Regions from separate parts of the Tardiphaga sp. 42S5 genome, predicted to be linked through region 4. Evidence: predicted binding sites of a transcription regulator. Region 4 holds the regulator's gene; each other region holds the start of a gene.
The links. Region 4 encodes PhoB, which activates phosphate uptake and scavenging genes when phosphate is short. Its sites were predicted from a motif close to TGTCATNNANCTGTCAT; they were not measured.

Region 1 (5,419 bases), 840 kb from region 4:
CGATGGTTTTGTAAGCGCTGTTCGCCTTGACGAAGAACACCGAGTAATAGCCCGTCGAGCCATCGATGTTGATGTCGTTGGCAAAGGCATCGGTCTTCACGCCGGTGAGGCGGGCGCGCGCAAACGAGGCGGAACCATAGCTGGCGATGTGGATGTTGCCGGAGCGCTGGCCTTCGATGACGGCTGCGTAGTCATTGGCGATGCGCAGATTGACCTTCACGCCGAGTTCTTTCGACAGATAAGCGACGAAGGGCGCCCAGCGCTCGGTGACGCCCGAGGCGTTTTCTGCCGGGATGATGGCGAAGGTCAGTTCCGGATACTTGGCCTTGTAATCCTGGGCCGAGGCCGAGGTGGCGGCGAAAGCCAGCGCCGCAGCGCTGAGCAGAATGGAGCGACGGTTGATCATGACAGTCCCTGTTTTGATCTGAGGTGAAACGTTTTTTCTTGGTAGAAGGCGCGTCTATCGCGGCGATGCCATCGTTACGATGACGTCACCGCGATACTTTCAACGCACTGCAATCACGCGACGGCAGCAACACCGTATTCGGGAACGCGGACAGGCGTCGGCATATGCGCCGATCCCATCACCTCATCGGCTTCGAGATCGTAGAGTTCACGGGCGATATGCTCGGTGAGCGCGGACGGCGCGCCATCGAACACGACGCGGCCGGCGGACATGCCGATCAGGCGATCGCAATAGGTGCGCGCCAGATCGAGCGAATGCAGGTTGCACATCACGGTGATGCCGAAGTGCTTGTTGATCCGCAGCAGCGCATCCATGACGATGCGGGTGTTGCGCGGATCGAGCGAGGCGATCGGCTCATCCGCGAGAATAATGTCGGGCTGCTGCACCAGTGCACGCGCGATGGCGACACGCTGCTGCTGACCGCCGGAGAGCTGATCGGCGCGTTGCGAAGCATATTGCGCCATGTCGAACTGTTCCAGCGCCGACATCGCCAGCGCACGGTCGTCCTCAGGCCACATCTGGGTCAGCGAGCGCCACTGCGGCATCTCGGCCAGACGGCCCATCAGCACATTGGTCAGCACGTCGAGACGGCCGACGAGATTGAACTGCTGGAAGATCATCGCCGAGCGCGCGCGCCACTTGCGCAGATCGCGGCCCTTGAGTGCGGTAACATCGGTGCCATCAAATACGATACGGCCTTCGGTCGGCTCGCACAGGCGATTGATCATGCGCAGCATGGTCGACTTGCCGGCACCGGAACGACCGATCACGCCGACGAATGCGCCGGGCTTGATCTCGAACGACGCGTTATCGACGGCAGCCTTGGCGCCGAAACGGCACGTCAGCTTATCCACCACCAGCATGAGGCACTCCAATGACAATAGACATCGCCACCGGTAACGCCCGCGTTTAACAATGATGTGACATGTGCCCTGCGCATACGGGTTATCGTCGTTGCGGGAAAAGGATGTCCGAATTCATGCTGATGTCACGACACCGTCACGAAACCGACCGAAGAGGTGCCCGCGCGCCAGCGCACATTCTGATATATCACCCACCGATTCCTCTTCCGTCGCACGAGCGTCACATGGCCGGAAAACAACTCTCGCTCACGCCAGCGGTCGATCCCACCGCGAAACTCGTCGATACCGAGCTCGGCGCCTATACCGAAGTTGGCGCGCGCACGATCCTCAACGAAGTGGCGATGGGCGACTATTCATATGTCGTGAATGACGGCCAGATCACCTACACGACGATCGGCAAGTTCTGCTCGATCGCGGCGATGATCCGGATCAATCCCGGCAATCACCCGATGCACCGGGCGACACAGGCGCACTTCACCTATCGCGCCAGTGCGTACTTCCCCGGCGAAAGCGACGACGCCGACTTCTTTGCCTGGCGACGCGAACATCATTGCACTATCGGCCACGATGTGTGGCTCGGCCATGGCGCCATCGTGCTGCCCGGCCGCAATATCGGCACCGGCGCGGTGATCGCCGCCGGGGCCATCGTGACCAAGAACGTCGCCCCCTATACGATCGTCGCCGGCAATCCGGCGCGGCCGGTGCGGCGACGATTTTCGGAAGCCGTGGAAGACGGGCTGATGGACCTCGCCTGGTGGAACTGGGACCACGAGATGCTACGACAGGCGCTACCGGATTTCCGCAGGCTCCCGGTCGAGGATTTCTTGAGCAAGTATAAAGGCGTCAAGGCGCCCAGGCAGATGGCAGTGACATGACTGGACTTTTCATCGACGGCGGACGCACTTTGCTCGGCCAGGACATCGCCGAGACTTCGCTGCAGATTGGGGATGGCGTGATTGCGGACATCGGATCGGATGCGCCCCATGGCGCGCTCGGCCTCGATGCCTCCGATCTGCTGGTGCTGCCGGGAATCGTCGACTTGCATGGCGACGCCTTCGAGCGGCAGTTGATGCCGCGCCCCGGCGTCGACTTCCCGGTCGATGTCGCCTTGATCGACAGCGACCGGCAGGCCATCGCCAATGGCATCACCACAGTGTTTCATGGCACCACGTGGTCCTGGGAGCCGGGCCTGCGCGGCGCCGAGAACGCCCGCAAGCTGCTGGATGCCATCGAGACGCTGCGGCCGCAGCTCGCGTCAGACACCCGCTTCCATCTGCGGCAGGAGACGTTCAACCTCGACGCGGAAGACGAGATCCTGGGCTGGCTGCAGGCCGGCCGCATCGATCTGCTCGCCTTCAACGATCACATGGATATTGCCGGCATCTCGAGGCCGGCGAAGCGCGCGCGGATGGTCGAACGCACCGGCCTCACGAGCGAGGCCTTCCATCAACTGGTCGAACGCGTGCTGTCGCGCACCGATGATGTGCCTGCCTCGATTGCCCGCCTCGCCAAGGCGGCGAATGCTGCCGGCGTGCCGACGCTTTCGCATGATGACGCAACCCCTGCGATGCGTAACGACTTCCGCAAACTCGGCGTCAATATCGCCGAATTCCCGATCAATGAAGAGACCGCGAAGGCCGCGGCCGCGGCCGGCGATTTCATCGTGTTCGGCGCACCCAATGTGGTGCGCGGCGGCAGCCATACCGGCTGGACCAAGGCGTCCGACATGATCGCCAAGGGCCTCTGCTCGATCCTCGCATCGGACTATTATTATCCCGCGCAATTGCTGGCCGCATTCCGGCTGGTCGAGGATCGTATCCTGTCACTGCCGCAGGCCTGGGCACTGATCTCGTCCGCGCCCGCAAAAGCCGCCGGACTTATCGATCGCGGCGAGATCGCAGGCGGGCGCCGCGCCGATCTCCTGCTTGTCGATGACAGCGTCGCGCTGCGGCCGCGCATCGTCGCGGTCATTGTGAAGGGCAGGCTCGTGCATCTATCCGATGCCACAAGGCTTCAGCCGGCGCGTGCCCTGCAACGCAAAGCTATTGCCGCGGCGTGACGCGGCTTTATGGTGCGGCCATGAGTGAATTCCCGCGCTACGCGATCTATTACGCCCCCGACGCAGACAGTGCCCTCTCCCGCTTCGGCGCCGAAATCCTCGGCTACGATCCCTTCACCGGCAATGACGTGCTGGTTCCCGGCGACCTCATCATACAGGCACCGGACTGGCCGGCGCTGATCAAAGACCCGCGCAAATACGGCTTTCACGCCACGCTGAAGGCACCGTTCTCGCTGACACTGGAAGCCACCGAAACCGACCTGATCGCGGCCTTCGATGACTTCGCGCGAATGCCCCGCGCCATCCCGGACATCTCACCTGTGGTTCGTATCATCAGCGGCTTCACGGCTGTCGTGCCGAATGCGCCCTCCACTGAGCTCGCCGCATTGGCACAAACCTGTGTCGAAAGGTTCGAGGTGTTCCGCGCGCCGATGACGCCGGAGGATCGCGCACGGCGCAAGCCGGAGAACCTGACGCCGCGGCAGGTCGAGCAGCTGGATCGTTTCGGCTATCCCTATGTGCGCGACGACTTCCGCTTTCACATGACGCTGACCGGACGGCTTGCACCCGAGCGCAGCGCAGCGGTACTGGCGATGCTGCAGCAGCGGTTCGCGACACTTGATCTCACCTCGCTGCGGATCGACCGCATCGGCCTGTTCCGCCAGACATCGGCTACGTCACGCTTCCAGGTGCTGCGTCACGCGCCGCTGACGGCGACTTGACGCGTCACGAGGATGCCATCTCGTCGGCCCGTTTCCAGGCCGGAAACGGATCGGCGAGCTTCGACCAGCCGGCGACATCCATGCCAGGCTTGCCGGTCACGAGACAGGCATCGAGCCGGCGGCGGATATCGCTCTCATCCATGCCGGAGCCGATGAAGACGATCTCCTGCCGGCGATCGCCATAGATCTCGTTCCAGTTCTTCTTCAGCGACTGCCGCCAATATGGATCGTCCGGCCAGCGATCTGCGGGCACATTGGCCCACCAGAAGCCCATGCCTTCGGTACGCACGATGGCACCGGCCTGACTGAGCTCGCCGACCCATTGCGGGCGCGTCGCCAGCCAGAAGTGCCCCTTGCTGCGGATCACGCCGGCCCAGCTCTCGCGCAGGAAGGCCTGAAATTTCACGGGATCGAACGGCCGCCGCGCGCGATAGACGAAATTCGTCACGCCGTATTCTTCGGTCTCCGGCACATGCTCGGCAAAGCCGTACAGCTCCTTGTGCCAGAGTGGATGCTGCTGCGCCTTTTCAAAATCAAATCGTCCGGTATCGAGCACGCGGTCGAACGGCACATTGGCAAAGTTCGCCTCGATGATATCGGCGTCGGGATTGAGCGCGCAGATGATCTTGCGCGCGCCGTTGCATTGCTCGAGCGTGGCGTCATTGACCTTGTTGAGCACGACGACGTCGGCGAATTCGATCTGCTCTACCAGAAGATCGACCAGCGTGCGTTTGTCGCCGTCGAGGGCCTCGCCGCGGTCCTGCAGAAAGTCGGTGGAGGAATAGTCCTTCAACAGGTTCACCGCATCGACCACCGTCACCATGGTGTCGAGCTGTGCCACATCGGAGAGGCTGTCACCGTTCTCGTCACGGAAATCGAAAGTCGCGGCCACCGGCAGCGGCTCTGCAATTCCGGTGGATTCGATCAGCAGGTAATCGAACCGCCGGCTTTCGGCGAGCGCCCGCACTTCCTTGAGCAGATCGTCGCGCAGCGTGCAGCAGATGCAGCCATTGGTCATCTCGACCAGCTTCTCATCCGTCCGTGACAGGTTGGCACCGCCATCGCGAACCAGGTCCGCATCGATGTTCACCTCGCTCATGTCGTTCACGATCACCGCCACTTTCAGGCCGTGACGGTTGTTCAGCACATGGTTCAGCAAAGTTGTCTTTCCAGCCCCGAGGAAGCCGGACAAGACTGTGACGGGGAGTTTTTGCATCGAGATCGAACAGTCTTTTGAGGGTACGGGACATCGGGCTCTTCTTATTTGTAATGTTATAACATTACAAATCTAGTGCCTGTCAACCCACTC
Region 2 (5,419 bases), 2.8 Mb from region 4:
CGGCCGAACACCACAATCAACGGCTTGTCCAAGACCGGCGCCTCAATCGAGATGATTGCGGGGCTCAACGGCAAGCAGCCGGATTACGCTTCCATGGCAAAGACCTATCTAGATCCAACGCAGACCGCGGCGATGCCTGCTTATCTCACCACGATGGTTGGCGGTCAGGTGCTGCCGCTGTATTTTACGGACGACAGTCGGCCCGCCCTCGGCGGCGACAAGCAGACTCGCTACGGCCTAGTTTCCTTCGTCCTCGACATGACCGGTACGACGCTCTCGCCAATTGACGCTTGGGCGGCGTTCAAGGCGATGCCGGCGCTAACGCAGCAGCGCTTTCTGCGGCAGGTCTATATGCAGGAGCTTCGCGAATCCGGCCGCGACCAGACCGCCGGCGGCGCGACCGGCGGCTACAAGCGCGGCTACGCCGCCATCGCCACCCTGTTCCCTGGCGACGGCTGGAAGGGCAATGTAGAAAGCGACAACGCCATGTTCCGCACCATGTCCGGCGGTAACATCGAGGTGATGACGCCGGGTGGCGGGCTGCAGATCGCGGCGCTGAACCAGGTGGTCCAGCCGGGCTTCGGCCTGATCACGCTGGGCTACGGCAAGATCGATATCTTTGCGAAAAAGAGCGTCGTCGTGAACCGCTCGCGTGCGCTGACCTTCAGCGGTGGCGACGTGACGATCTGGGCCACACTCGGTGACATCGACGCTGGCCGCGGCGCCAAGACGACGCGCGTCGGCACGCCACCGCAGATCGTCACCGACAAAGACTCAGTCACGCGACTAGTCGAAAAGTCAGGGATCAGCGGCGCCGGCATCGGTACCGTGATTGGCTATGCCGGCGTCGAGCCCGGCGATCTCGATCTGATCGCGCCATCAGGCACGGTGGATGCGGGCGACGCCGGCATCCGGGTCGCAGGCAACTTCAACGTCGCCGCGATGTTCGTTCTGAATGCCGATAACATCAAGGTCGGTGGCGACAGCAAGGGCGTGCCGAAGGCGGAAGCACCAGCTGTCAATCTTTCGATCGACACCAAGGACAAGGCCGCCGCCGACGCCGTCAAGGACGCTGGCCAGCAGACCACGACGGCCCAACCGTCGGTGATCATCGTCGAGGTGCTGGGTTACGGGGGTAGTGCCGGCGATGCCGATAGAAGCCCATCTGACATGGAAAAGGCCAGGAAGGAAGAGGAGGAGAGGCGCAAGCGAAGCGATGTTCGCGGCTATGACGCCAACAGCCCAAATCAGGTTCTTGGGCTGGGTCCATTGACGGATAGCCAGGTTGCGGAGCTTGCTGCAGAGAAGCGCCGCCAACGCCCTTGATGAGGGCCGGCAGATCGGCCTGTGTGGTTTCTAACGGCTCATCTTCCTCAACGATCCGGTAAGCCGGATCCGCTCCTGGGACGTAAAGCAGGCACTCGGCAGCGGATTGATGTGCTCGCTTGCTTGCCTTTGAACTAGGTGATCGAGCAAGAATGTTCGACGTGCCGATCACAGACATCGTGCAAGGTACATCGGATAAGCTAACGCAGCTTGGTACGCAGGAAAAATCTGTGACTTTTCGGGCGGTTCTGGCCTGACATCTAGTTGTTATACTTGTCACATAGGTACGTGCTTGGCACGTCACGTGCCCTTCAATGTGAGGATGGGGTCAAATGCCCGCGCCATGGGTTGCGCATGTGGGCGTTGCGCTTCGTCTTGCGGTAGGTGTTGCTTTGCTGGGTTCTCCGATCGACGCGCGAGCGTCCAGCGAAGCACGACGTTTCGACATTGCTGCGCAGCCGCTCGCCAGCGCGCTGGTCGAATTTGCCGACAGCACGGGGTTGGCCGCGTTGGTCGATGCCGAAGTCGCCGGCGGCAAGCGATCAGCCGCGGTTCACGGGCGGTTGCTCCCGCAGGACGCACTGCGCATTCTTCTTGCTGGAACCGGTCTTTCGTTTCGTCGTGCCGGCGACACCGCCTTCACGGTCGGTCCGAACACGACGGCGCCGATGATCGATGGCGAGCATTCTGACGGGCATCGTCGCGCGGAGTTCAGCCATTACTTCGCGCTGATTCAGGGTACGATCGAACAGGCGCTCTGCAGCGATGCGGAGGTACGGCCCGGACCGTACCGTTCGGTGGTGCAGGTGTGGGTCGGACAGGCTGGATCGATCGATGCGATCCATCCGGTCGGTTCGAGCGGTGACGATGGCCGCGATGCGCGCATAGCCCTCGCGATCGCGCGCGCCGGAGTGACACCGCCGCCGGTCGGGCTGCCGCAGCCCGTCACCGTTATCCTGCAGCAAGGCACGTCCGACGCGGTCTGCGCGACCGGGGCTGCGCGATGACGGAAACGTCGATTCTCCGGATGCGGAGCATCTTTGAGGCCAAATATCAGCGGTTTCGCGAGCGGCTGCGTCGCCGGCTGGGCTCCGATGCCCTGGCGGTCGAGGTGCTGCACGAGACCTGGCTGCGGCTCGACCGGATAGGCGACATCGATGCCATCCAGAAGCCGGAATCCTACCTGTTTCGCATGGCGCTGAACGAGGCCGCGGACCGCCGCCAGGCTGACAGCCGCAAGCTTTCCGTTTCCGAAATCGAGGTGGTACGCCATATGATGGACCACACCCTCGATCCCGAGCGCATTTCGGACGCGCGACGGGAAATAGAAGAGCTTGCGGCTGCGCTGAACGAGCTGACGCCGCGTCGCAAGGCAATTTTCCTGCTCGCGCGGGTTCATGAAATGAAGCACGCCGACATCGCGGTGAAATTCGGCATTTCCCCACGGATGGTGGAAAAGGAGCTCGTGCAGGCCCTGCAGCACTGTTCGCAACGTCTGGGAAGAAAAGTCATCCGTCGGTTCGGTCCCGGCCTCCCAAAAGAGTCTTAAGGGGTAAGGGATGGGTGAGGACAGCACTCCAATGACGGACGTGAAGGGACATCAGGCGCTGGCGCACGCGGCGCAGGCGTGGCTCGTCCGCCTGACATCCGGCGAGGCCACGGCTGCGGATAGCCGGGATCTGGCGAGCTGGTGCGCGCGCAGTCCGGCGCATGCGCGGGCTTTCGCCGAGGCCAATGCGCTGTGGGACAGGCTGGAACAGGCGGCGCGCCACCCAGCCGTATCGACGTCGCCAGGGCTTGCGGCGTCAGGTCATGCGTTGTCGGGCCGAACAGCACGTTCCCGTCGCTGGTTTCTCGGCGGAGCGATTGCGGCATCGGTTGCCGGGGCCGGTTATCTGATTGCGCGCCCGCCGATGGAGCTGTGGCCATCGCCCCAGGAGCTGGCCGCCGATTACCGAACCCGTACCGCGGAGCGACGCCAGATTGCGGTGGGTGATGGAATTACGGTCGAATTGAATACCCGCAGCAGTCTGAACGTCCTTCACGAGGCGAACGCGCGAAGGCTTGAGTTGATTTCCGGTGAGGCCGCGATCTCCGTCTCGCAGCAACAGCCCGCAACACTGACGGTTGCGGCCGGAGGCGGGGCCGTTCACGCCACCGATGCGCAGTTCAACCTCCGATGCGAAGGCGGGCGCTCCGTGGTCACATGTCATCGCGGCATGGTCGCGATCGCCTATGCGGGGACATCCGTCACCGTGGGTGAGGGCAAGCAGGCCTCCTATGCCGATGGCATCGTGAACGCACCTGCCATCGTCGATCCTGCCGTCGTCATGGCCTGGCGCGACGGTCAACTGGTGTTTCGGCAAACGCCGCTTGCTGACGTCGTCAGCGAGGTCAATCGGTATCGGAACGGTCGGATCATTCTCGCGAATGAGGCACTCGGGCGCCGTCCCGTCGAGGCACGCATTGCTATCGACCGCGTCGACGATCTGATCGCCCTTGTCAAGGAAGCCTATGGCGCCAAGGTGACGTCGCTTCCCGGTGCCATCGTCGTGCTCTCCTGATCGGCTTTGGCTGTGTCGCCATTTGCGAAATTTTCATGACACGGTTCAGTCCCGTTCTGCCTCGGACCGTCTTAGGGGCAATCAGAAGAAGAGACGAAGTGCAGGCGCGTTGAAGTCATTAGCGGTTGGCATTGCAGCGATAGAGCTGCCGATGCTGGGCGCGGATATTGATGTTGTTCTCCTTGGTCCCTTCTAACGAACGGTCTCGGTTCGACTTCGGTCGCGCCGTATGAGGGGCAATCATGGCGTCGCACATCAATAGAATGCAGGCTTTCTCGCGTCGCGGCGTTTTGCTGACCACGGTCAGCGCGATGGCGCTCCTGATGTCTGCGTCATTGGTTCATGCGCGTTCCATGAACGGCGGCAGCAGCGGCGGTGCGGTGTCGGCGCCGAATATCGCGTCGGATGCCGCAGCGCAGGCGGCGCAGCAGGCGGCAGCGGCCGCGCGGCAGTCGCAAAATTCACTCGCACGCGCTGCACGTGCCGTGCAGGAGATGCAGGGCGTGCAAGCGGCGGCGCGGGCTGCGGCTGCCGCGCGGCAGACTTCGATGGCGGCGCCGGTCAGTGTGCCGAACGGCATTGGCGCCGGAGGCTTGCTGCCGAACATGCCGGAAGGCTGGACCGGCGCCAATGCGCCGACGCAAAGCGTGGATGGATCAGGCCAGACCCAGGTCGGTATCCGGCAGACCACGCAGCAGGCGATCTTGAATTGGCAGAGCTTCAATGTCGGCGTGCGCACCACGCTGACTTTCGACCAGCAGGGGCAGTCGAATTGGGTCGCGCTCAACCGCGTCAATGCAGCCACGGCGCCGAGCCAGATCCTCGGCAATATCAAGGCCGATGGTCATGTCTATATCATCAACCAGAGCGGCATCATTTTCGGCGGCAACAGCCAGGTTAATGTCGGGTCGCTGATCGCGTCGACGGCCGATATCGCCGATAGCCAGTTCCGTGCCAACGGCATCTACAGCACGCAGACCGGCAACATCTATGCCCCGAGTTTCACCGCAGCAGGCGGCAAAGTCGTGGTCGAAGCCGGCGCATCGATCGCCACGCGCACGCCGTCGTCGGTGACGTCGGGCGGCGGCACTGTGTTGATGATCGGCAGCGAGGTCGAGAATGCCGGCAGCATTTCGACGCCGAAGGGCCAGACCTTGCTCGCAGCCGGCGACAGTTTCATTCTGCGCCGCGGTTTCGGCACCGAGGGCAACGCGACATCCACGACGCGCGGCATCGAGATCTCGACCGCCATCGGAAACACGCGCGGCAGCGTCCGCAACAGCGGTGTGATCTTCGCCCAGCAGGGCGACATCACGCTGGCCGGACGCACGCTCACGCAGAGCGGCGTGTTGCTGTCCACCAGTTCCGTCAATACCCGCGGCACCATCCACCTGGCCAATTCGGCGGCGGATCGCCAGGGCAGCGTCACACTGGGCGCCGGCAGCGTCACTGCGATCCTGCCCGAACTCGACAGCAGCGAGACCGCGCTCGACAGCCAGCGCGATGCGCTGATCGCTTCGTCGGCGGCA
Region 3 (5,419 bases), 230 kb from region 4:
CGGCGGACCGGATCGGCCAGCTCACCATGCGCAACCTCGACATCACCGATACCCGCGCCAAGCTGGATCTGTATTCGAAGACGGGCCTGTTGAGCGCCGGTGAGGGATCGAACATTCCGAAGCTGGATAATGACAAGAGCTGAAGACGTGGCCTTGTGACGCGTAGGATGGGTTGAGCGTAAGCAAACCCATCCTATTCTCGCGTCTAGGTCTGGCACCTTCATCGCTACATCCGCATCGACAGCTCGACGTCATCACCGAACGGGACCGACAGGTAACCATTCGCGGGATTGCGGACATAAGCGAGATAGTCGGGGCTGTAATCCGCATTGTCAGCGATGACGAAAGCTCCGCGCTTGAGACGGCTTTCGACGATCGCAAGCACTTCCGGATAGAGCGCTTTGGCGCCATCGAGCAGCAGCAGATCGATCGTATCCGGCAGATCGGCACGCAGCGTCTGCAAAGCATCGCCTTCCCGAAATTCGACGAGATCGATCAAGCCGCCTTCGGCGAGATTCTGCCGCGCGATGACGATCTTCGAGGGTTCGAATTCGCTCGTGATCAATCGGCCTCCGCCGTTGTCGTTCAGCGCAGCCGCCATATGCAGCGTCGAGATCCCGAACGACGTGCCGAATTCGACGATCATCCGGGCGCCGGTCGATCGCGCCAGCATATAGAGCAGCGCACCGGTCGCAGGCGACACGGCAAGCGGGACGTCCCTGAACCGGCCGTAGAGATCGACATAGTCGGTCTTGCTCTGCATCATCCGCAGCCGATCGTCCTCAGACAGATCGGCGACGGCCTGGCTGGTGCGGGACCGTGCGGCATCTGCTTCCTCAAAAAGACGCTTGAGAAGGGGAGCGACGGGATCCGTCGTGAGTGTGGTCATGATATTTCCTGCGAAAGCAGCGCTTGATTGCGCCACTCTGCAAATACGAATATTTATTCGCATTCGCTAATCGCATTGCGGAGGCGGCAAATGGCACGTCGCACAAGCCATTCAATTCATTCGAGAAAACAGCCGCAACAGGTGCGCTCCGAAGAGCTGGTCAGCGCCATTCTCGAAGCTGCTATTCAGGTTTTGGCGAAAGAAGGATTTCACCGCTTCACCACCGCACGCGTGGCGGAGAAGGCCGGTGTCAGCGTCGGATCGCTGTATCAATACTTCCCGAACAAGGCGTCGATCCTGTTTCGTTTGCAGAGCGACGAATGGCGAGACACCAACGACATGCTCCGCCAGATTCTGGAGGATGAAAGTGCATCGCCATCTGCGCGTCTTCGCAAACTGGTCCATGCCTTTATCAAATCGGAATGCGACGAAGCCGACATTCGCCATGCGCTCGATGGCGCGGCGCCGCTCTATCGGGATGCTCCGGAATCCCGCAAGGCCAAAGCGGCAGGACGACGCACATTCGCGTCCTTCATCGCGCATGCACTGCCAGCGGCGACCGAGGAGAGGAGATCGCTCGTCGTCGATGTCATCACCTCGACCTTGAGCGGAGTAGGAAAGGACTTTTCCATCCGCCCGCGATCAGCGGCCGAGATCGAATTTTTTGCGGAAGGCCTGGCAGATATGCTTTGCAGCTATCTGGAGAGCTCCGGGAGCTGTGAGACCTAGCATTTTGGCCTCCGTTCCGTTGGCACGACCGCACGTCACCTGCCAGTCATCCAACTGTCGTAATGCAGGCCCGCGCCCTAAGCCGGGCGCCTCAGGGGGAATATCCATCATGACGAGAACCTTTATTGCGGCCGCTGCGACGCTGCTACTGACGAGCACCTCGCTGCCAGCACAGGCGATCTACCCGCTCGACCGCGCTGATATCCTCGCGGGCGCGAAATTCGACTTCAAGGTCGAGTTTCCTGAACTCGTTCAGGCCGCCGACATCAAGGTGACGATCAACGGCGCCGACCAGACCGCAGCGTTCGGCAAGACCGCGGATTACATCGTGAAGGAAGACGACAAGGATCAGTCCGCGCTGCTGCTGCGCGACGTGACGCTCGATAAAGCCGGGACTTACAAGATCGAAGTCAGCGACGGCGTGCGCAGCCGCGCGGTGACGTGGAACGTCTACGATACCGGCCCGCGCAAGGCGAAGAACGTGATCCTGTTCATCGGCGACGGCATGTCGCTGGCGCACCGCGTCGGCGCCAGAATTCTTTCGAAGGGCATTGCCGAAGGCAAGAGCCGCGGAAAGCTCGCGATGGACGACATGCCGCATATGGCGATGGTGGCAACGGCGGGCTCCGACTCCATCATCACCGACTCCGCAAATTCGGCCAGCGCCTATGCCACCGGCCACAAGACCGCAACCAATGCGATGGGCGTCTATGCGGATCGCACCGCGAATGTGTTCGACGACCCGCAGGTCGAAACCATCACCAGCCTCGCGAAACGCAAGCTCGATCTGGCGATCGGCATCGTCACCAATACCGAGGTCGAGGACGCGACACCCGCTGCGATGATCGCGCATATCCGCCGCCGCGCGGCCTATGACGAGATCGTCGCGCAGTTCCTTGCGGCCAAGCCGGACGTGCTGATGGGCGGCGGCGCTGCGAATTTCCTGCCGCAGGCGGCCGCCACCTCGAAGCGCAAGGATGACGTCGACTATGTCGCGCGCTTCCGCGATGCGGGTTATTCGGTGGCGACCACGGCGCCCGAACTGAACGGCCTCGCCAAGAAGCCGGAGACGCGCAAGCTGCTTGGACTTTTTACGCCTGGCAATATGGACGGCGTGCTGGACCGCAAGTTTCTCGGCGGCGGCGGCGTGAAGAAATTTCCGCAGCAGCCTGATTTGACCGAGCAGGTGCATGGCGCGCTCAAGGTGCTGTCGCGCAACGACAACGGCTTCTTCCTGATGGTCGAGTCCGGCCTGATCGACAAATACGCCCATCTGCTCGACATGGACCGCGCCGTCTATGACGTCATCATGCTCGACAATGCCGTGAAGCTCGCCCGCGACTGGGCAGCCAAGCGCGGCGACGACACGCTCATCCTCGTCGTCTCCGACCACAGCCATCCCAACAGCCTGGTCGGCACCGTCAATGACGACATGAGCAAGGAGTCAAACCTGCCGCTGCGCGAACGGCTTGGCGTCTATGAGAAGGCCGGCTTCCCGAACTATCCCGCGACGGATGCCGAAGGCTATCCATCGCGCATCGATGTCAGCCGGCGGCTTGCGATCATGTCGGCGAGCCTTCCCGATCACTACGAGACGCTGCGGCCGAAGCTCGACAACCCGAACGATCCGACCGAGAAGGGCGACGAGCCCGGCACCTTCAAGGCCAACGAGAAATACAAGAATGCGCCGGGCAGCATGCTGCGGCTCGGCAACCTGCCGGCAATGATGGGCGCCAGCGTGCATTCCGGCGAGGACGTGATCCTCACCGCCACCGGTCCCGGCAGCGACCGTGTGAAGGGCGCGATGGATAATACGGAAGTGTTTCGCGTGATGGCGGATGCGTTGGGATTGGGTGTGAAGAAGTAACGGAGCTCCGCTTATCCCTCCCCCTAGCGTGGCGTAGCCACGCGACGCGGGGAGGGTGGCACGACTGCGAGCGTTCAGCGAGCATCGTGACGGGTGGGGTGTTGCCACGTCCTTCCGTGGGAGAGACCCCACCCCGGCCTATCGGCCGACCCTCCCCGCTGCGCGGCTTCGCCGCTTGGGGAGGGAGACCGCAACGACAGCGCTTCAACAATCAACGAAAACAAAAATGGCCGGGATTGCTCCCGGCCACTTTCATTTTCTACTCGCCTCAGCGACGCGGCGGCGCGGTACCTGGAGGCGGTGGCGGCAGCGAAGCCTGACCGCCGTTCAACAGCGGCGTGATGTTGCGGATCGTGACACGGCGGTTCTGGCGCTCCGGACCGTCGGTCTGGATCTTCAGATACTGCTCGCCATAACCCTGCGACGTCAGGTTTTCCGCCGGCACCTGGAATTGCTGGGTGAGCAATTCAGCAGCCGACTGCGCGCGGCGATCCGACAGCGACAGATTGTCGACGTCCGATCCGACCGCATCGGTGTGCCCCTCGATGAGGAACACCGCACGCGGGTTGCGCGAGATCGCCCGGTTGAGACCATCTGCAATCACCTGCAGCTTCGAGGCTTGGTCCGGCGGGATATCCCACGAGCCTAGCTCGAAGTTGATCGAGTCCAGATCGATCGACGGCATGCGCTGGCGCACCATCGGGCTGTAGCGGATTTCATCGAGCGTATAGCGGCGCTCGATGCGATCCACCGGAGGCGCGATCAGCGTGTCGTAGACCAGATCGGGCGAGGCCTGATCGTAATCGACGATGTAACGGTTCTGCGGAATCCGGATCATCGGCGGCGGCAGATCGACATAGAAGCCGAGACCACCCGGACCGCCGGGGCCACGCGGACCGCGGAACGAGTTATCGATGATGATGATCTCGCGTCCCTCACGATCCCTGCGGATACGCCGCAGCAGCTGGCCGTCGCGGCCCACCACCGTGATGATCTGCGAACCGTCGGGACGGATCACGATGGTCCGATCCTCACCGCCGACCCGATCCGTACGGATGTCACGCGCGCCGTAGCGGAAGCGATCGACTTCGTTGTGGCGGATGAACGATTGACCGCTCGGATCCTGCACGATGATGCGTCCAGGCTCGGTGATGATCGTGCGACCGCCTTCCTGGCGCTCGCTGCGCTGGCCGCGGAAATCGCCCATGTTGCGCGGCCCCTGGGGGGCAGCGCCCGGTGCGATCGGCGTCAGCGCTGCTGCCGGCGGCGGCGCCTGAGGGATCGGTGCCGTTACGGTCGGTGCGGGCGGCTGCACGACCTTGATGTTGCCGCCACCGGGGGCGACCACGAGAGGTGCAGCAGTGCTGGCGGCCGGCGCTGCGGCGGGTGCCGTAGCGTTCGGCGCGACGCCGGGCGCAGCAGCGTTGGGCGGCGTGCCGGGTGCACCGGGCGCGCCTGCGCCCGGACCACCAGGAGGACCACGGCGGCCATCCGAACCTCGTCCGTCAGGACCACGCCCATCAGGGCCACCGGGGCGACCAGACGGAGGCGCACCCGCAGCAGGCGGTGTGCCCGGCGCAGCCGGAGCTGCCGACGGCGCCGGTGCTGCTGCAGGAGGCGTTGCCGCAGGGGGAGTCGCAGCCGCTGGCGGCGTCGCCGGTGTTGGAGCCGGTGTCGGCGCAGCAGCGGGTGCCGGACGCGCGGCAGGCGGAGTTGCTGCAGGCGGTGTCGCCGGCGCCGCGGCTGGTGGCGTTGCAGGCGCGGGACGTGCGCCGGCCGGCGGCGTTGCACCGGGTTCACGGCGCTCAGGACGTCCTTCGCCGGGCTCGCGACGTTCGGGACGCGCAGCGGGCGGCGTTGGCGCTGACGGAGCTACAGGCGCAGCGGTGGGCGCTGGAGGTGCGGCGCGCGGGGCCGGAGGCGCGACGGGAGCC
Region 4 (5,419 bases):
TGCTCATCACACGGCTCCGTGCGTCTTGGCGGATGAACCGAGGGCCACGCAAGCCTGTTCCAGCCGCTGCACGGCCTGCTCTATCTCGGACTCGCTGACGATCAGCGGCGGCAGGAAGCGCACGACATTGTCGCCGGCGCCGACGGTCAGCAGCTTCGCGTCACGCAATGCGGCCACGAGATCACCAGCCGGCACCACGGCCTTGAGGCCGATCAGCAGACCTTCGCCGCGCACTTCGCTGAGCACATCAGGGTGGCCGTCGACCACGCCCGCGAGTTTCTGTTTGAGCAGCAGCGACATCTTCTTCACGTGATCGAAGAAACCGGGCTTCAGCATGATATCGAGCACGGAATTCGCGGCAGCGACCGCCAGCGGATTGCCACCGAAGGTCGAACCATGGGAGCCGGGCGCCATGCCTTCGGCCGCTTCCGCCGTAACGAGGCACGCGCCGATCGGGAAGCCGCCGCCGAGCGCCTTGGCCAGCGACATCACATCCGGCGTCACGCCGATGCGCCGATAGGCGAACAACTCGCCGGTGCGGCCCATGCCGGTCTGCACTTCATCGAAGATCAGCAGAATGCCGTTCTTGTCGCAGAGTTCGCGCAGCGCGCCGAAGAACGCGTTGCTCGGCGCACGCACGCCGCCCTCACCCTGCAGCGGCTCAATGAGAATGCCGGCGGTGTTCGGACCGATCGCCTTCTTCACGGCTTCGATATCGCCGAGCGGCAACTGATCGAAGCCGTCGAGCGGCGTGCCGTAGCCTTCGAGATATTTGGCAGCCCCGGTCGCAGCGAGCGTGCCGAGGGTGCGGCCATGGAACGCGCCTTCGAAGGTGATGATGCGCGTGCGCTCGGGGTGGCCCTTGGAGAAATGATAGTGGCGGGTCACCTTGATCGCGCATTCCATCGCTTCCGCACCCGAATTGGCGAAGAATACGAAGTCGGCAAAGCTTTGTTCGCACAGCCGCGCGGCGAGGCGTTCACCGTCCGGGCTCTTGAACAGGTTCGACATGTGCCAGAGCTTGGTGGCCTGCTCCTGCAGCGCGGCGACCATATGCGGATGCGCATGACCGAGCGCGTTCACGGCCACGCCGCTGGTGAAATCGAGATAGCGCTCGCCATCGGTTCCAATCAGCCACGCGCCCTCACCGCGCTCGAAAGCGACATCCGCACGCGCGAAAACAGGCAGCAAGTGAGCCTGAGAGAGGGGCGAGGACGTTGCGTTGCTGGTCATAACCGATCCGATCGAAAAGACGGCGTCCACGTCGATGACAATTGTACGAAATCGAACAACGGACCCTAGAAACGAAACGTGCCGCCCTTCTCGGGCGGCACGTGGGCATTATTCTATGTGTGCTGTGAAGACTGTCAACCGCGCACTGCGGCTTTCGAGTCACACGGAGTCGCAGAAAAAGCCGATTTTGCAGCTTTACTTGCAGAAGCATGTGGACGCGGCATGCCCGACTCTTGCGCGCGAGTCACGGCATATTGTAGCTTTTGCCTCGTCGGATACGACATCTCGTGCGGCGGTAGATCCTTTTGACACATCCAGTGCGGCGTAACAGCCGGACGCGAAATTCGCGCCCGGTGAGCGCTAAAGGATTCTGACCGCAGGGATTTTTGAAGTCTCAACTCGCAGCGCTGCCCGGTCAGGCCGGCGCTCACGAAGGGAAAACGGCGATGACGGTAATGACATGGACCGACGATCGCGTCGAACAGTTGAAGAAACTCTGGGAAGGCGGCCTTTCCGCCAGCCAGATCGCTGCGGAACTCGGTAACGTGACCCGCAACGCCGTGATCGGCAAGGTTCACCGCCTTGGCCTGTCCGGCCGTGCCAAGAGCCCCTCCTCGGCAGCTCCGCGGCAGCGCAAGGCGCGCCCGGCCCAGCAGATGGTACGTGTCGCCCGCCCGATGGCACGCGGCAATACCGCGCTGGCCCATAATTACGAGATCGAGGCCGAGCCCGATCCGATCGCCTATGACAACATTGTGCCGATCAGCCAGCGCCTGTCGCTGGTCGAACTCAACGAAGCCACTTGCCATTGGCCGATCGGCGATCCGTCGAGCGCGGACTTCTACTTCTGCGGCGGCAAGGCCCTGGCCGGCGCCCCCTATTGCGCGCATCACTCGCGCATCGCTTATCAGCCGGCCAGCGATCGCCGCCGCGCAGTGCCGAAGCCGACGCGCTGAGCTGGAAAGCATCTAAGCCAAATGAAAATGCCCGGTGATGAGCCGGGCATTTTTTGTTTGGGGGCTTCTAACCTCGCCCCGCTTGCGGGGAGAGGTCGGCGTCCGCATGAGGGCGTCGGGTGAGGGGGGCGCTCCACAGACTCCGAAGGCGATGGAGAGTCCCCCTCATCCGACCCGGCGTCGCTGCGCTATGCTGGGCCACCTTCTCCCCGCAGGCGGGGAGAAGGAAGATACCTACTCCGCCGCCTTGTCGAAGCGGTCGTCCAGCGCGTAGCCGGCGCCGCGGACGGTGCGGATCGGATCGGGCTCACCGGCGGGATTGAGCAGCTTGCGCAGGCGGCCGATATGCACGTCGACGGTGCGCTCGTCGATATAGATGTCGCGGCCCCAGACGCTGTCGAGCAACTGCTCGCGGCTGAACACGCGGCCCGGATGTTCCAGGAAGAACTCCAGCAGGCGATATTCGGTCGGACCGAGATCGATCGGACGGCTTGAGCGCACGACGCGGCGCTTGTCACGGTCGAGTTCGATGTCGCCAAACGCCAGGACGGTGGCGAGACGCTCGGGAGCTGCACGACGGAGCAGGCCCTTCACGCGGGCCAGGAGCTCCGGCACGGAGAACGGCTTGACGATGTAGTCGTCGGCACCGGTGGCGAGACCGCGAACGCGCTCGCTCTCTTCGCCACGCGCCGTCAGCATGATGATCGGCAATGCCTTGGTTTCGGGCCGTGCGCGCAGGCGGCGGCACAGTTCGATGCCGGACAGGCCCGGCAGCATCCAGTCGAGCACCACGAGATCCGGCACCCGCTCTTTCAAGCGGGTGTCGGCGTCGTCGCCGCGAGCGACGGTTTCAACATCATAGCCTTCGGCGTCGAGGTTGTAGCGAAGAAGCGTCGTGAGGGCTTCCTCGTCCTCCACCACCAGAATGCGTGCATTCACAGCCATATGGTCAATATCCTCAGTGAGGTCCGAAAAGCCTTTAGATCATGATCCTTGCGGAAGACTGGCTCCCACTTTTCCGGATCATGCTTCAGACCGTCGGCGTATTCGCGAATGTGGTCATGTCGCCCTTCGGGCGCTTGTCGAGGATTTGCTGGCCCTCGATCATGTAGAACACGGTTTCCGCAATATTGGTGGCATGGTCACCGATCCGCTCGATGTTCTTGGCGCAGAACATCAGGTGGATACAGAACGAAATGTTACGCGGGTCTTCCATCATATAGGTCAGGAGTTCGCGGAACAGCGAGGTGCAGATCGCGTCGATTTCCTCGTCGCCCTTCCACACCGTCATCGCAGCGGGCAGATCGTGTGCGGCATAGGCGTCGAGCACGGCCTTGACCTGGGTGGTCACGAGGTCGGTCATGTGTTCGAGGCCGCGGATCAGCTTCAGCGGATGGAAGTCGCTGTCGAGTGCATTGACGCGCTTACCGATATTCTTGGAGAGATCGCCGATGCGTTCCAGATCGGTGGCGACGCGCAGCGCGCCGACGATCTCGCGCAAATCGACAGCCATCGGCTGGCGTTTGGCGATGGTCAGCACGGCGCGCTCTTCGATCGTGCGCTGCAACTGGTCGATCTCGGCGTCGGTGGCGACGACGCGCGCACCGAGCGCGACGTCCCGGCGGATCAGCGCATCGACGGATTCGACGATCTGCCGTTCCGCGAGGCCACCCATCTCGGCGACGAGACGGGTCAGCTCCTGCAGATCGTCGTCGAAAGCCTTGGTGGTGTGTTCAAAAGCCATCTCAAATTCCTCCCGCGAATATGTCGCGTCAGCCGAAGCGGCCGGTGATGTAATCCTGGGTGCGGCGATCGGTCGGTGATGTGAAGATCTTGTTGGTCTGATCGAACTCGATCAACTCGCCGAGATACATGAAGGCTGTGCTGTCGGAGACGCGGGCAGCCTGTTGCATGTTATGGGTCACGATCGCGATCGTGTACTGATCCTTCAACTCGTCGATCAGCTCCTCGATCTTCGCGGTCGAGATCGGATCCAGCGCCGAGCACGGCTCGTCGAACAGGATCACTTCCGGCCGCACCGCGATGGTGCGCGCGATGCACAGGCGCTGCTGCTGACCGCCCGACAGGCTGAGGCCCGACGCGTTGAGCTTGTCCTTGACTTCGTTCCACAGCGCACCGCCGCGCAGCGCCCTCTCGACGCGAATATCCATCTCCGACTTGGAGATCTTTTCGTAGAGGCGGATACCGAAGGCGATGTTTTCGTAAATCGTCATCGGGAACGGAGTCGGCTTCTGGAACACCATGCCGACGCGGGCGCGCAGCAGGTTGAGGTCCAGCTTTGGATCCAGAATGTTCTGGTTGTCGAGCATGAGCTGACCTTCGGCGCGCTGGCCGGGATACAGATCATACATGCGGTTGAAGATGCGCAGCAGCGTGGACTTGCCGCAGCCCGACGGGCCGATGAACGCAGTCACACGGTTCGCCATCAACGTCAGGTTGATCTTCTTCAGAGCGTGGTGTTCGCCATAGTAGAAGTTCAGGTCGCGCACGGTGACCTTGGGACGGGTCTCGCCCTGCAGGGCCGACGGCGGCGGCATCGAGACGGAAGGAACGCCAGACGACACAGAAAGCTCACTCATTTTGCTGTCCTCTCGGCGCCGAGAATGCGCGCGCCAATGTTAAGGGCAAGTACGGTCAAGGTGATGATCAGGGCACCGCTCCAGGCGAGCTGCTTCCAGTACTCGTAGGGGCTCTGCACGAAGTTGTTGATGGTCACCGGCAGGTTGGCCATCGTCTTGGTGAGATCGAGGCTGAAGAACTGGTTGCTCAGCGCGGTGAACAGCAGCGGCGCCGTTTCACCGGCGACACGCGCGGTCGCCAGCAGCACGCCGGTGATGAGACCGGCGCGGGCTGCACGATAGGCGATCCGCTTGATGACCAGGGAGCGCGGCAGACCGAGCGCCGAGGCCGCTTCGCGCAGCGGGTTCGGCACGAGACCAAGCATATCTTCAGTGGTGCGAACCACGACGGGGATCACGATAACGGCGAGCGCAAGCGAACCGGCGAGAGCCGAGAAGCCGCCCATCGGAACCACCACCGCACCATAAACGAACAGGCCGATGATGATGGACGGGGCCGACAGCAACACGTCGTTGATGAAGCGGATCACCGAGGTGAGTTTGTCGTGCTTGCCGTATTCCGCGAGATAGGTGCCGGCAAACAGGCCGAGCGGCGCGCCGATACCGACGCCGATGACGGTCATGATGATC

Region 1: the regulator PhoB is predicted to act here: its motif matches at 1,453-1,469, upstream of phnC (phosphonate ABC transporter ATP-binding protein).
Region 2: the regulator PhoB is predicted to act here: its motif matches at 1,581-1,597, upstream of SFY93_RS22315 (STN domain-containing protein).
Region 3: the regulator PhoB is predicted to act here: its motif matches at 1,663-1,679, upstream of SFY93_RS04785 (alkaline phosphatase).

The regions. Positions count from the first base shown of each region.
Region 1 is NZ_CP139027.1:2,071,484-2,076,902, reverse strand. It holds gene phnD (phosphonate ABC transporter substrate-binding protein) at 1-406, opposite strand, end outside; gene phnC (phosphonate ABC transporter ATP-binding protein) at 520-1,329, opposite strand; gene SFY93_RS09630 (LbetaH domain-containing protein) at 1,554-2,204, shown strand; gene SFY93_RS09625 (alpha-D-ribose 1-methylphosphonate 5-triphosphate diphosphatase) at 2,201-3,388, shown strand; gene SFY93_RS09620 (DUF1045 domain-containing protein) at 3,409-4,110, shown strand; gene zigA (zinc metallochaperone GTPase ZigA) at 4,115-5,326, opposite strand.
Region 2 is NZ_CP139027.1:4,771,961-4,777,379, reverse strand. It holds gene SFY93_RS22320 (filamentous hemagglutinin family protein) at 1-1,326, shown strand, start outside; gene SFY93_RS22315 (STN domain-containing protein) at 1,659-2,333, shown strand; gene SFY93_RS22310 (RNA polymerase sigma factor) at 2,330-2,875, shown strand; gene SFY93_RS22305 (FecR family protein) at 2,907-3,890, shown strand; gene SFY93_RS22300 (filamentous hemagglutinin family protein) at 4,214-5,419, shown strand, end outside.
Region 3 is NZ_CP139027.1:1,002,349-1,007,767, reverse strand. It holds gene argG (argininosuccinate synthase) at 1-143, shown strand, start outside; gene SFY93_RS04795 (O-methyltransferase) at 227-889, opposite strand; gene SFY93_RS04790 (TetR/AcrR family transcriptional regulator) at 980-1,618, shown strand; gene SFY93_RS04785 (alkaline phosphatase) at 1,728-3,485, shown strand; gene SFY93_RS04780 (OmpA family protein) at 3,754-5,419, opposite strand, start outside.
Region 4 is NZ_CP139027.1:1,232,652-1,238,070, reverse strand. It holds gene argF (ornithine carbamoyltransferase) at 1-7, opposite strand, end outside; gene SFY93_RS05790 (aspartate aminotransferase family protein) at 7-1,233, opposite strand; gene SFY93_RS05785 (GcrA family cell cycle regulator) at 1,680-2,189, shown strand; gene phoB (phosphate regulon transcriptional regulator PhoB) at 2,424-3,128, opposite strand; gene phoU (phosphate signaling complex protein PhoU) at 3,220-3,933, opposite strand; gene pstB (phosphate ABC transporter ATP-binding protein PstB) at 3,962-4,789, opposite strand; gene pstA (phosphate ABC transporter permease PstA) at 4,786-5,419, opposite strand, start outside.